DNA from 3 places in the Actinoplanes sp. NPDC049316 genome. Region 2 is predicted to be linked to each of the others. Evidence: riboswitches for the same ligand, from Rfam matches in the RefSeq annotation. Region 2 holds a riboswitch; each other region holds the start of a gene.
The links. Region 2 has a riboswitch for cyclic di-AMP ahead of AB0K03_RS36625 (transglycosylase family protein). Riboswitches for the same ligand answer to the same signal wherever they lie in the genome.

Region 1 (3,262 bases), on a different contig from region 2:
CTGCATCGCGTGCAGGGTGCGCGGCGTGATGCAGCCGCTGGTCGTCGGGTCGTTGACGCTGCACGACTCGCTCGGCAGCGAGCCGTCGGAGTTGCGCGGCGCCGCCGACGCCCGGGAGCTGCTGCCGCTCGACCCGCTGGAGCCGCTCGGCGCGCCGCCGGAGTCGCCGTCGTCGGCTGCCGCGTTGGCCGCCTTCAACGCGTTCTCGGCCTGGGCCTTGCGCTTCGCCATGATCGTGACCTGGCGCTGCTGGTCGCGGATCTCGGCGTCGATCGCGGTCTTGGCCTGCGCCTGCTTGGTACGCGCGTCCTTGAGATCCCGGATCGCGCGGTCCTGCTTGACGGCGACCGTCTGCAGCGTCGCGACGCGATCCAGCAGGCCGTCGGTGGAGTCGGCGGTGAGCAGCGCGCTCATCGGGCCCAGCCGCCCGGCGCGGTACGACTGCCGGACGATGTCGTCCAGTGCGCCCTGCTTCGGGCCGAGCTCGGCGTCGATCTCCTTGAGCTTGGCGGCGAGCTGCTGCTGGCGCTGCTTCGACCGGTCGAGCGCCTCCTTGGCCTCGACGAAGCCCTTGGAAGCGGCCTCCAGCTGCTCGACGAGGGACTTCGAGCCACCCTCGCCGTCGTCGCCGGAGTCTCCGGGCGCGGCGAGCGGACGGGGGGCCGCGATGGCCCCGGCGGGGGCGACGAGCGCGAGCCCCGTGGTGGCGGCGAGGACGGCGAGGACCGTTGCTAATCGCCGGCGGACAGGGTGGAGCCTCACGTGCGTTCCTTCCGTCGGCCGCCGACCGGGTTAGCTGACGGGTTCGGGACGGAAGTGATCCCTACCGCGAGGAGCTGCGGATTCACCCCATTACCGGATGGGTCCCCGGCTCGCCTTTCGGCGATTGGGCGGCGGTTCCGTGATGGAACCGTGACGAACACTACCTATGGATTCGCACTATCGACAGGTGTCGTACTCTCGGTTGCGAAATGAACACGCATCGTCAAATTAGATGCGGACAAAGACAACGACTCGCATTGATGCGCGGTTACGCGGTATGACCTGCGTCATGCCATCGAGTGGTGACGGAAAGTCGTTGCGCCGTAACACTTTCTTCGCGGGCCGCGAGCCCTGATGAACGGCCGAGAGTCAGGTAAGCTTTCCGCCGGTCACTGCCGAGAAGGCACCGCCCCCGAGGTGCCGGCGGACCACCGCTCAATCGCCGTGAGGCGAGCCGGGGAACCACGCAGTAATGGGGTGAATCCGCTCAACGAGCGGTAGGGATCGCTTCCGTCCCGAACCCGTCAGCTAACCCGGTCGGCGGCGACACGGAAGGAAACTGGATGACGGCAAGAGCACGCCGGTGGCTCGTTCTCGCCCTGGCACCCCTCGTCGGGATCACGCTGATCGCGGCCCCCGCCTCGCCCGCCGGCGCGGCACCGGGCGGCGGCACCTCGTCGACCGCGGACGACGGCGACGACGACCCCATGCTCAACGAGGTGCTCGACAACACGGGCCGGCGCTACCTCGCAGCCAAGTCGGCGGTCGCCAAGTCGACCAAGAACCAGCTGGCCCTCGCCCTGCAGGTCAAGGACGCCGAGGCCAAGCGGGACGCGCTGCTGCCGCAGGTCGGCGCGGTCGCGGCCCAGCAGTACCGCACCGGCGGCCTGTCCACCATGGGCTTCCTGCTCAACGTGCGCTCACCCGGCGGCTTCATCGACAAGGCGGTCTCGCTCGAGGAGATCAACGCCCTCAACGACGGCAAGCTGCGCGAGCTCGACGCGGCCATCGACGCCGTCGCGACCGCCAAAGCCCGCCTCGACCAGGAGGTCAAGGCGCAGAAGCAGAACCTGCAGGCGATGCAGAAGCAGAAGGAGTCCGCGGAGAAGGCCCTGGCCCTCGTCGGCGGCGACACGGTGACGGGCGGCTTCGTGCTCGCCAAGAGCCCGGTGGCGGCCCCCGCCCCCCGCAACTCCGACGGCGAGTTCGGCCCCGAGGCCTGCAACGTCAACGACCCGACCACGAACGGCTGCATCACCGCCCGCACGCTGCACATGTACAAGGAAGTCAAAAAGGCGGGCTTCAACCGCTTCGTGGGCTGCCACCGCGACGGCGGCCCGTTCGAACACCCCAAGGGCCGAGCCTGCGACTGGTCGCTGCAGAAGAGCGGCTTCTCACCCTGGCACAACCGGGACACCCGCGAGTACGGCAACAACCTGATGGCCTTCCTGGTCCGCAACGCCGACCGCCTGGGCATCCTCTACGTCATCTGGAACCGCATGATCTGGTTCCCGGCGACAGGCTGGAAGAACTACCACGGCCCCAGCAACCACACGGACCACGTCCACGTGTCAATGCTGTAACCGCGCCCCGCGCGTGGAACACCGGTAGCTCACGCCCCACGCGCCGGAAGCCCTCATGCCCCGCCCCCGGCGAGGACATGGGGGCTTCTTGCTGCGCCGATCCATCGCCCGCTCGCCCGCCCCGGGCCCACTCGCCCCTCCCCGGGGCGCCGTCGCCTCGCCCCGGCCCACTCGCCCGACCCGGCAACCCGCTCGCCTTGGCCCCGGGCCCTTCCCCCGGGAACCCGCTCGCCCCAGCCCGAACGCCGCTCGGCTCAGCCCCGAACGCCGCTCGCCTCAGCCCCGGGCACCTCGCTCCGCCCCGGAACCCGCTCGCCCCACCCCGGCGACCCGCTCGCCTCAGCCCCGAGCCCACTCCCCCGGGGAACCGCTCGCCCCACCCCGGCGACCCGCTCGCCTCAGCCCCGAGCCCCTCCCTCCCCCGGAACCCGCTCGCCCCACCCCGGCAACCCGCTCGCCTCGGCCCCGAGCCCACTCCCCCGGGGACCCGCTCGCCCCACCCCCGCAACCCGCTCGGCTCAGCCCCGAGCCCACTCCCCCGGGGACCCGCTCGCCCCACCCCGGCAACCCGCTCGCCTCGGCCCCGGACGCCGCTCGACGTTGCCGTGGCGCCCTTCGTCGTCAACGACATCGATGACCCGCCGGCCACGCTCGCCGAACTGCCCCGGCACCGTCTGCCCAATTGGTCGAATCACCGCGACATCACCCGCTGCGCTGTCCGACCTCGGATGACTGAGAAAGCGCCTCGGCAGCAGCCGGGACTGTGCTTCCTGCCAGGCGCAGTCGACCGGTGTGCCTGTCTGCATTTCGGTGAACTCACAACGACAGCACCCAGCCAATATTGGAGAAAACTCTTCGGCGCGACAACCACACCACACTACCGCCGGCGCCGGCAATTTCGATGTGACGACCCTCGC
Region 2 (3,262 bases):
CACGATGGCCGCGTTGCGCCGGGGTCTGCGGGTGGCGCTGCTGCCCGTCCTCCCGGCCGCTTGATCTCAGGTCAGCGTCCGGCGGCGTCCGTGAGGATCGTCACGAGCCTCGCGCGGCACTCCGCGACGAAGGCGGGCCATGTGTCGCGGTAGTAGGAGACTCCGCTGACGCCCACTGCGATGGCCCAGGCCCGGGCGCGAGTCCAGGAGTGATCGTCGACACCCACGGCGTTCCAGTAGGCGTCGCGGGCCGGGCGGGGCAGGTCCCACACGGTGGCGTGCTCCGCGTCCGGGAACCCGACGGAGAGGCCGCCGAAGTCGATGACGGCGTGCAGGCGGCCCTCCGACACCAGCAGATTCGCGGGCCTGAGGTCGCCGTGCAGCCACCTGTGCGGACCGGCGGGCTCGGGCAGGTCGAGTGCGGTACGCCACAGCTCGTGCAGCGCTTCCAGATCGAGGCCGCCGGGCGCGGCGCGGCAGTCCTCGAAGCAGGCGCTGATCCACTCGTCGCAGGCGCCGAGGCTTCCCCCGCGGTACCAGCTCAGCTCACCGGCGCGGACGGCGCCCATGAGGTCGATGCCGTGCAGCGTCCGGACGAAGCTCGCCAGGTCGGTTCCGAACGTGGCCCAGTCCTGGACGGTGTCCGGTCCGGCCTGGGCCCCGTCGATCCAGCGGTAGACCGACCAGGGCAGCGGGAACCCGGCGGCGGGCCGGCCGGCGTGGACCGGCTCCGGGACGCGGCAGGGGAGCAGCGGTCCCAGCCGCGGAAGCCACGTCCGCTCCTTGTGCAGGGCCTGCGCCTTGCCGGCCGTTCGCGGGAGCCGGACAAGAAGATCGTCCCCCAGCCGGTACATGGTGTTGTCGGTGCCGGCGCCGGCCGGCGACAGCGGGAGCGTGGCCCAGTCCGGGCGCTGGGTCTGCAGCAGCGAGCGGACAACCGCCTCGTCCGCCGGGACCTCGTTCTCGTGAAGCATCACAATCGGGATCCTTCCGGCGCAACCCGGGGCGTCGCCAGCGCATTTCCCGCCGGGAAGTGAAGATCAAGTCACTCAAAAGGTGTAAACAACGTCACCTTTGACCCCGGAAACTTGGCCGTGCCCGGCGAGAAGTGGTTACGGTCGGCCGGTCCGCTCAGCGGGCCCCGCGGTCGGTAACGCCGAGTCCTGCCGCCGACCGGACCGGGACATCAATCGATCAGGCATGGAGCGGGGGACCCACACGTTCCTCGGCGCGCCGGTGCGCGCGCCTCGGGGTGAAGCCGCCACGCGCGGCCGGGCTTCCTCGGCCCGAACCCGACAGCTGACCTCGCAGGCGTGGAGGTTTTTCAGTCATGGCACAGATCCGCAAGCAGTCCCTGCGCGCCCTCGGCCTGGCGGTCGCGGGTGCGGCCGGCACGATGGCCCTGCTGGCCCCGGCCTCCGCGGCCCAGGCGAAGTCCAGCGTCAACTGGGACGCGGTCGCGCAGTGCGAGTCCGGCGGCAACTGGAGCATCAACACCGGCAACGGCTACTACGGTGGCCTGCAGTTCAGCCGCAGCACGTGGAAGGCGTACGGCGGCACCAAGTACGCGAGCACGGCCAACAAGGCCAGCCGGTCGCAGCAGATCCGCATCGCCGAGAAGGTGCTCGACGGTCAGGGCATCGGCGCCTGGCCGGTGTGCGGCAAGAAGGCCGGCTCGACCAAGTCGTACAAGGCCAGGAACACGGCCGGCGCCTCCTCGAAGTCGCACAAGTCGTCGTCGCACAAGTCGTCGTCGCGCAAGACCACGACGCACAAGAGCACGGCGAAGGCGACGAAGAGCACGTCGGCGCGGGCGACCGGCAAGACCTACGTGGTGCGGTCCGGCGACACCCTCGCGAAGATCGCGAGCAGCAAGCACGTCAAGGGCGGCTGGCGCGCGCTGTACCAGCTCAACCGGGGCGAGATCGGTGGCAACCCGAACCTGATCTTCCCGGGTCAGCGCCTGGCCCTCTGACGGGTCCGCGGTGAGACCGGGAGGCCGGGCCCACCGACGATGAACGACACCGTCCACACCGGTCACCTTGTCCGGTGTGGACGGTGTTGGCGTACGGCCCGCCGGGGTCTTGCGCCGCGCGGCATGATGGGCGCATGAGGCTGGTCGAGCCCACTCCGGCGATGGTCGCCTCGGCGCTGCCCTGGTTCGACCACCCGCAGGTGCAGCGCTACCTCGGCGGCCGCGACTGGCTGCCCCGGGTCCTGTCCGTCGCGGCCCGCGGCGGCGGCGAGGTCTTCCGCGGCCACCTCGTGCTGCGCTGCCACGCGTGGTTCGGCGTCGACGCGGCCGGCGAGGTCGGCTTCATCGGCGGCGACGTGTACGCCGACGGCCACGGCCTGCGGTCGATGGGGCTGGCTTTCGTCGTCGACCCCCGCCGCTGGCGCGAGGGTCGCGGACGGGCGCTGCTGCGCGCTGCCACGACGGCTTCCGAGGTGTCGGACGTCGACGAGTTCTTCTGCGGGGTGCAGCCGGACAACGTGGCGAGCCGCTCGTGCTGCGCGGCCGCCGGCTTCGTCCCCGACGACGGCGTCACCAGCGAGGGCCTCCTCTACTACCGGCTGCGGCGGCCGGGAAAAAATCCCGCGGAGGCGGGCAACCTTTCCGGCCCGGGCGGCCACTGAAGGGGTGTTCGCCCGCGGGGAGGCCGTTTCCCGGACCTCACCGGCCTCCCCGCAGGCGAGCCGCGGACGACCTGATTGCCAGGGACCGGGCGCTCGAAAGGAAGTATCTTTCGCCCGGTCAGGAGCGGACCACCGGCTGCCCCGGTCCCCATGCCCCCCTTTGCCGGGGCAGCCGGCACCGCCGTACCGCCGCACGTCAGGAAGGACCGCGTGACCGACCCCGATACAGAGCGTGCCTTCCGGCGCTTCTTCGACCAGCACCACGCGGACCTGTCGCGGCTCGCCTTCCTCGTCACGGGCGACGCCGGGGCCGCCGACGACCTGGCCGCGGACGCGTTCCTGGAGGTGTGGAAGCACTGGGAGCGGGTGGAGGCGGCCGACAACCCGCTCGCGTACGCCCGCGGCATCGTCGCGAACCTGGCCCGGCAGTGGATCAAGCGGCAGACCCGGGAGCGGCACGGCCTGCTGCGGCTGGGCCTGCTGCGGCGTGACCGCAGCGACCCGGACACCGCGGCGGTGCTGGACGTCCGGGAGGCGCTGAGCCGGCTTCCGGTGCGGCGCCGTGAGTGTGTCGTGCTGCGGTACGCCTTCGACGTGCCCGAGCGGGAGGTGGCCGAGATCCTCG
Region 3 (3,262 bases), on a different contig from region 2:
CGCGAGGCAGAACGGGCAGCTGATCAGCTCGCCGATCGAGTGCCGGATCGTGCTGCCCTCGTCGCGTACCTCCTCGTTGAGCTCCGCGCTGCCCGCGGGCTCGGCGTAGCGGGTGAAGGGCGCGCGCAGCGGACTGGTGATCGAGTCCTTGGCGATCAGCCGGCTGAGCTTGTGCGTGGCCAGCGAGATCAGCACCACGTCCTGGACGGCCGGGCGCTCCGGCACCTCACGCCCGGTGAGCTTGGCGACCGCCGCGAGGCTGCCGGCGAGCACGCCGAAGGCGCCCATCGTCACCGCGTACCCGTCGAGCGGCCGGTGTTCGTGGGGCGCGTACTGCCGTCGCAGCCGGTCGAGCCGCCCGCGTACCGAGGGGGTCATGCGCGAAGGTCCTCTCAGAAGTCCTGGGTGAGCCGGTGCGGGTCGACCTCGCGGCCGGGGTGGCGGGCGAGGTACTCCGTCTCCAGCTCCGCGGTGCGCCGCAGGTGGTTGGCGAGCGCCGCGTCGGGACCGTGCCGCAGCGTCTGCAGCCGCGTACGGTGCAGGCTGCCGAGCTCTCGGATGAGGTCCTCATCGGCGAGCGCGGCGGGGTCGATCCCGTTCTCGGTGCCGACGGGAGCGTCGACCTCGGAGTCGCTCATGGCTCTCCTCCTTATCGTCGTTGCACGCAACGGGTTGCCCGTGCGCCTGGGCGTCAAACCCGCGCCGGTACGCTCGACGACATGAAAGGGCTGTGGACCCCGGCGTGGATCGCGCGTCACGTGGTCGCGCTGGTCCTCATCACCGGTTTTCTCGGCCTGGGCTGGTGGCAGTTCAGCCGGGCCACCGGCGGCAACACGCTGAGCTGGGGCTACACCTTCGAGTGGCCGGTCTTCGCGGCGTTCGTCGCGTTCATCTGGTTCCGCGAGGTCCAGCAGGAACGCAAGAGCTCCGAGAAGCCCGCCCCGGCGGAGGAGCCGGCGACCCAGGACCCGGCCGCGGTGACCGTACGCCGCCCCGTCCGGGTGCCCGCCTCCACGCCGGCTGTACCCGCGGGCGAGGATCCCGAGCTGGACGCGTACAACGACTACCTGGCCTGGCTGAACGCCCATCCCGGGGCGCGGCCCGGCGACTACCCCGGACGGCAGAGCAAGACTCAGTAAGGACGTGCATCGTGCAGGGAGCCCTCACCCGCTACCGGATCATCGCGTGGATCGTCGGCGTGGTCCTCATCGTGCTCGTGGCGGTGGGCATGCCGCTCAAGTACGCCGGTGACAACGACAGCGTGGTCGCGGCGGTCGGCCCGTTCCACGGCTTCCTCTACATGGTCTATCTGGCCGCCAGCTACGACCTGAGCCGCCGCGCGCGGTGGCCGCTGGGCCGGATGCTGCTCGTGATGCTCGCCGGCACCATTCCATTCCTCTCCTTCTGGGCGGAGCGTACGGTCACCCGCAAATGGGCCGTGCAGCCGATGGACACTCCGGCCGCGATGGCGGAGTAATGAGGACAGTGACGCGCCGCACCCGGTGAATAGCTTTCCGTTATCGGGATCATTCGCATAAATGTGATAATCGGCCCACGTCACTCTTCTGGCTCTTGTTTTCGCCGAGATCGCCGATAAGTTGATGCGGTTGGTCCGGTAGGCAGCCACGACTCGGTGGCACCGGCCAACGCCGCCGAATCTCCGGCGGCGCGCACGGCGAGCCCCTCCCCCGGGCCCGGCGCGGGCGCCACGGTGAACCGGGGAACCACCGAATCAGCATCCGGGGTGAATCCGCGCGAGCGGTAGGGCCTTCTTCCCGCCCGAATCCGTCAGCTAACCCGGTAGGCGGCGCAGCGGAAGAAAGGGCACGTACCGTTGCCACACCCCCGCACGAGGCTCCGCGCCCTGGTGGTCGCCGCCCTCGCGATCGCGATCACCGGCGCCGTCGCGCCGGCCGCGCACGCGGCACCCTCGACGAGTGAGCTCAACAAGAAGATCCAGAAGGCGTCCGACGAGCTCGAGGACGTCGTCGAGTCGTACAACAAGATGAAGCTGAGCCTGAACAAGACGAAGGCGGACGAGAAGAAGCTCGCCGAGTCGATCGGGCCGGCCCGGGAGGCGCTGAAGGTCGCCGGCTCGCAGATGCAGCTGCTGGCCCAGTCCGCGTACAAGACGGGCAAGATCGGCGCCGTCAACGTGGTGCTCGAGGGCAGCAACAACCTGATGGACCGGATGTCCATCCTGGAGCAGCTCTCCCGCAGCCGGCAGCGTGACATCGACACGTACACGGCGACGACGCAGAACTACACCGAGCGCCAGGCCGCCCTCAAGGCCACGCAGGACAAGCAGACCGCCGAGGTGAAGGAACTCGAGGCCCGCAAGAAGAAGATCCAGGCGGACCTCAAGAAGCTGTACGCGATGCGCACCGCCGCATACGGCCGCGCCACCGAACCCGGCTCGAAGTACACCGGCACCGTCCCGTCGGTCTCCGGCAGCGCCGGGGTGGTCGTCCGATTCGCGTTCGCCCAGGTCGGCAAGATGTACGAGTTCGGCGCCGACGGCCTCTCCACCTATGACTGTTCCGGGCTGACCTCCCGCGCCTGGAGTCAGGCCGGCAAGTCACTGCCGCACAACGCGGCGGCCCAGTACAGCGCGACCAAGCGGATCAGCCGATCCCAGCTCGAACCCGGCGACCTGGTGTTCTACCGCAGCCTGGGCCACGTCGCCCTGTACGTCGGCGACGGCAAGATCATCGACGCCTCCCGCGCCGGTGAGCCCGTGAAGCATCGCACGATCGACATCATGACCCCGTACGGCTACGGCCGCGTGACGTGACCTGAGCCGCCGTCCGGCGACACGAAAGAGGGCCGGTACCCCGCACGGGTACCGGCCCTCTTCGCGTTCCGAACGCTGTTACGCGGCCTGCAGGCCCTCGGCGCGGGCCAGCTCGCGGAGCCGGCCGAGCGCCTGGATCTCGAGCTGACGGATGCGCTCGCGGGAGAGCGAGAACCGCGACGCCACCTCGGTCAGCGAGTGCTCGCGGCCGTCCTCGAGGCCGTAGCGGGCGCGCATGATGCCCGCCGACCGGTCGTCGAGGTGGTTGAGCAGGCCTTCGATGCGCTGCCGCTCGAGGGCGGTCAGCACGATCTCCTCGGGCGACGGCGCGTCGCTGTCGGCGACCAGGTCACCGAGGTTGGTGTCGCCGTCGTCGCCCACCGGGGTGTCCAGCGACACGGTGTCCTGGGCCCAGCGGGTCAGCTCGTTCACGCGCTCCACCGTCACGCCCAGCGCGGTCGCGATCTG

Region 1: another riboswitch for cyclic di-AMP. It lies ahead of AB0K03_RS10355 (hypothetical protein); the one in region 2 lies ahead of AB0K03_RS36625 (transglycosylase family protein).
Region 3: another riboswitch for cyclic di-AMP. It lies ahead of AB0K03_RS24720 (NlpC/P60 family protein); the one in region 2 lies ahead of AB0K03_RS36625 (transglycosylase family protein).

What each region holds. Positions count from the first base shown of each region.
Region 1 covers NZ_JBFAQM010000005.1:210,978-214,239, reverse strand. Annotated here, with positions in the region: gene AB0K03_RS10360 (hypothetical protein) at 1-762, opposite strand, end outside; cyclic di-AMP (ydaO/yuaA leader) riboswitch at 766-903, opposite strand; cyclic di-AMP (ydaO/yuaA leader) riboswitch at 1,185-1,322, shown strand; gene AB0K03_RS10355 (hypothetical protein) at 1,326-2,345, shown strand.
Region 2 covers NZ_JBFAQM010000038.1:62,925-66,186, reverse strand. Annotated here, with positions in the region: gene AB0K03_RS36635 (DUF2064 domain-containing protein) at 1-64, shown strand, start outside; gene AB0K03_RS36630 (aminoglycoside phosphotransferase family protein) at 72-974, opposite strand; cyclic di-AMP (ydaO/yuaA leader) riboswitch at 1,145-1,325, shown strand; gene AB0K03_RS36625 (transglycosylase family protein) at 1,331-1,975, shown strand; gene AB0K03_RS36620 (GNAT family protein) at 2,110-2,637, shown strand; gene AB0K03_RS36615 (SigE family RNA polymerase sigma factor) at 2,848-3,262, shown strand, end outside.
Region 3 covers NZ_JBFAQM010000017.1:131,987-135,248, reverse strand. Annotated here, with positions in the region: gene AB0K03_RS24740 (DUF1360 domain-containing protein) at 1-378, opposite strand, end outside; gene AB0K03_RS24735 (DUF6158 family protein) at 393-638, opposite strand; gene AB0K03_RS24730 (hypothetical protein) at 720-1,139, shown strand; gene AB0K03_RS24725 (DUF3817 domain-containing protein) at 1,151-1,477, shown strand; cyclic di-AMP (ydaO/yuaA leader) riboswitch at 1,695-1,822, shown strand; gene AB0K03_RS24720 (NlpC/P60 family protein) at 1,868-2,794, shown strand; gene AB0K03_RS24715 (sigma-70 family RNA polymerase sigma factor) at 2,873-3,262, opposite strand, start outside.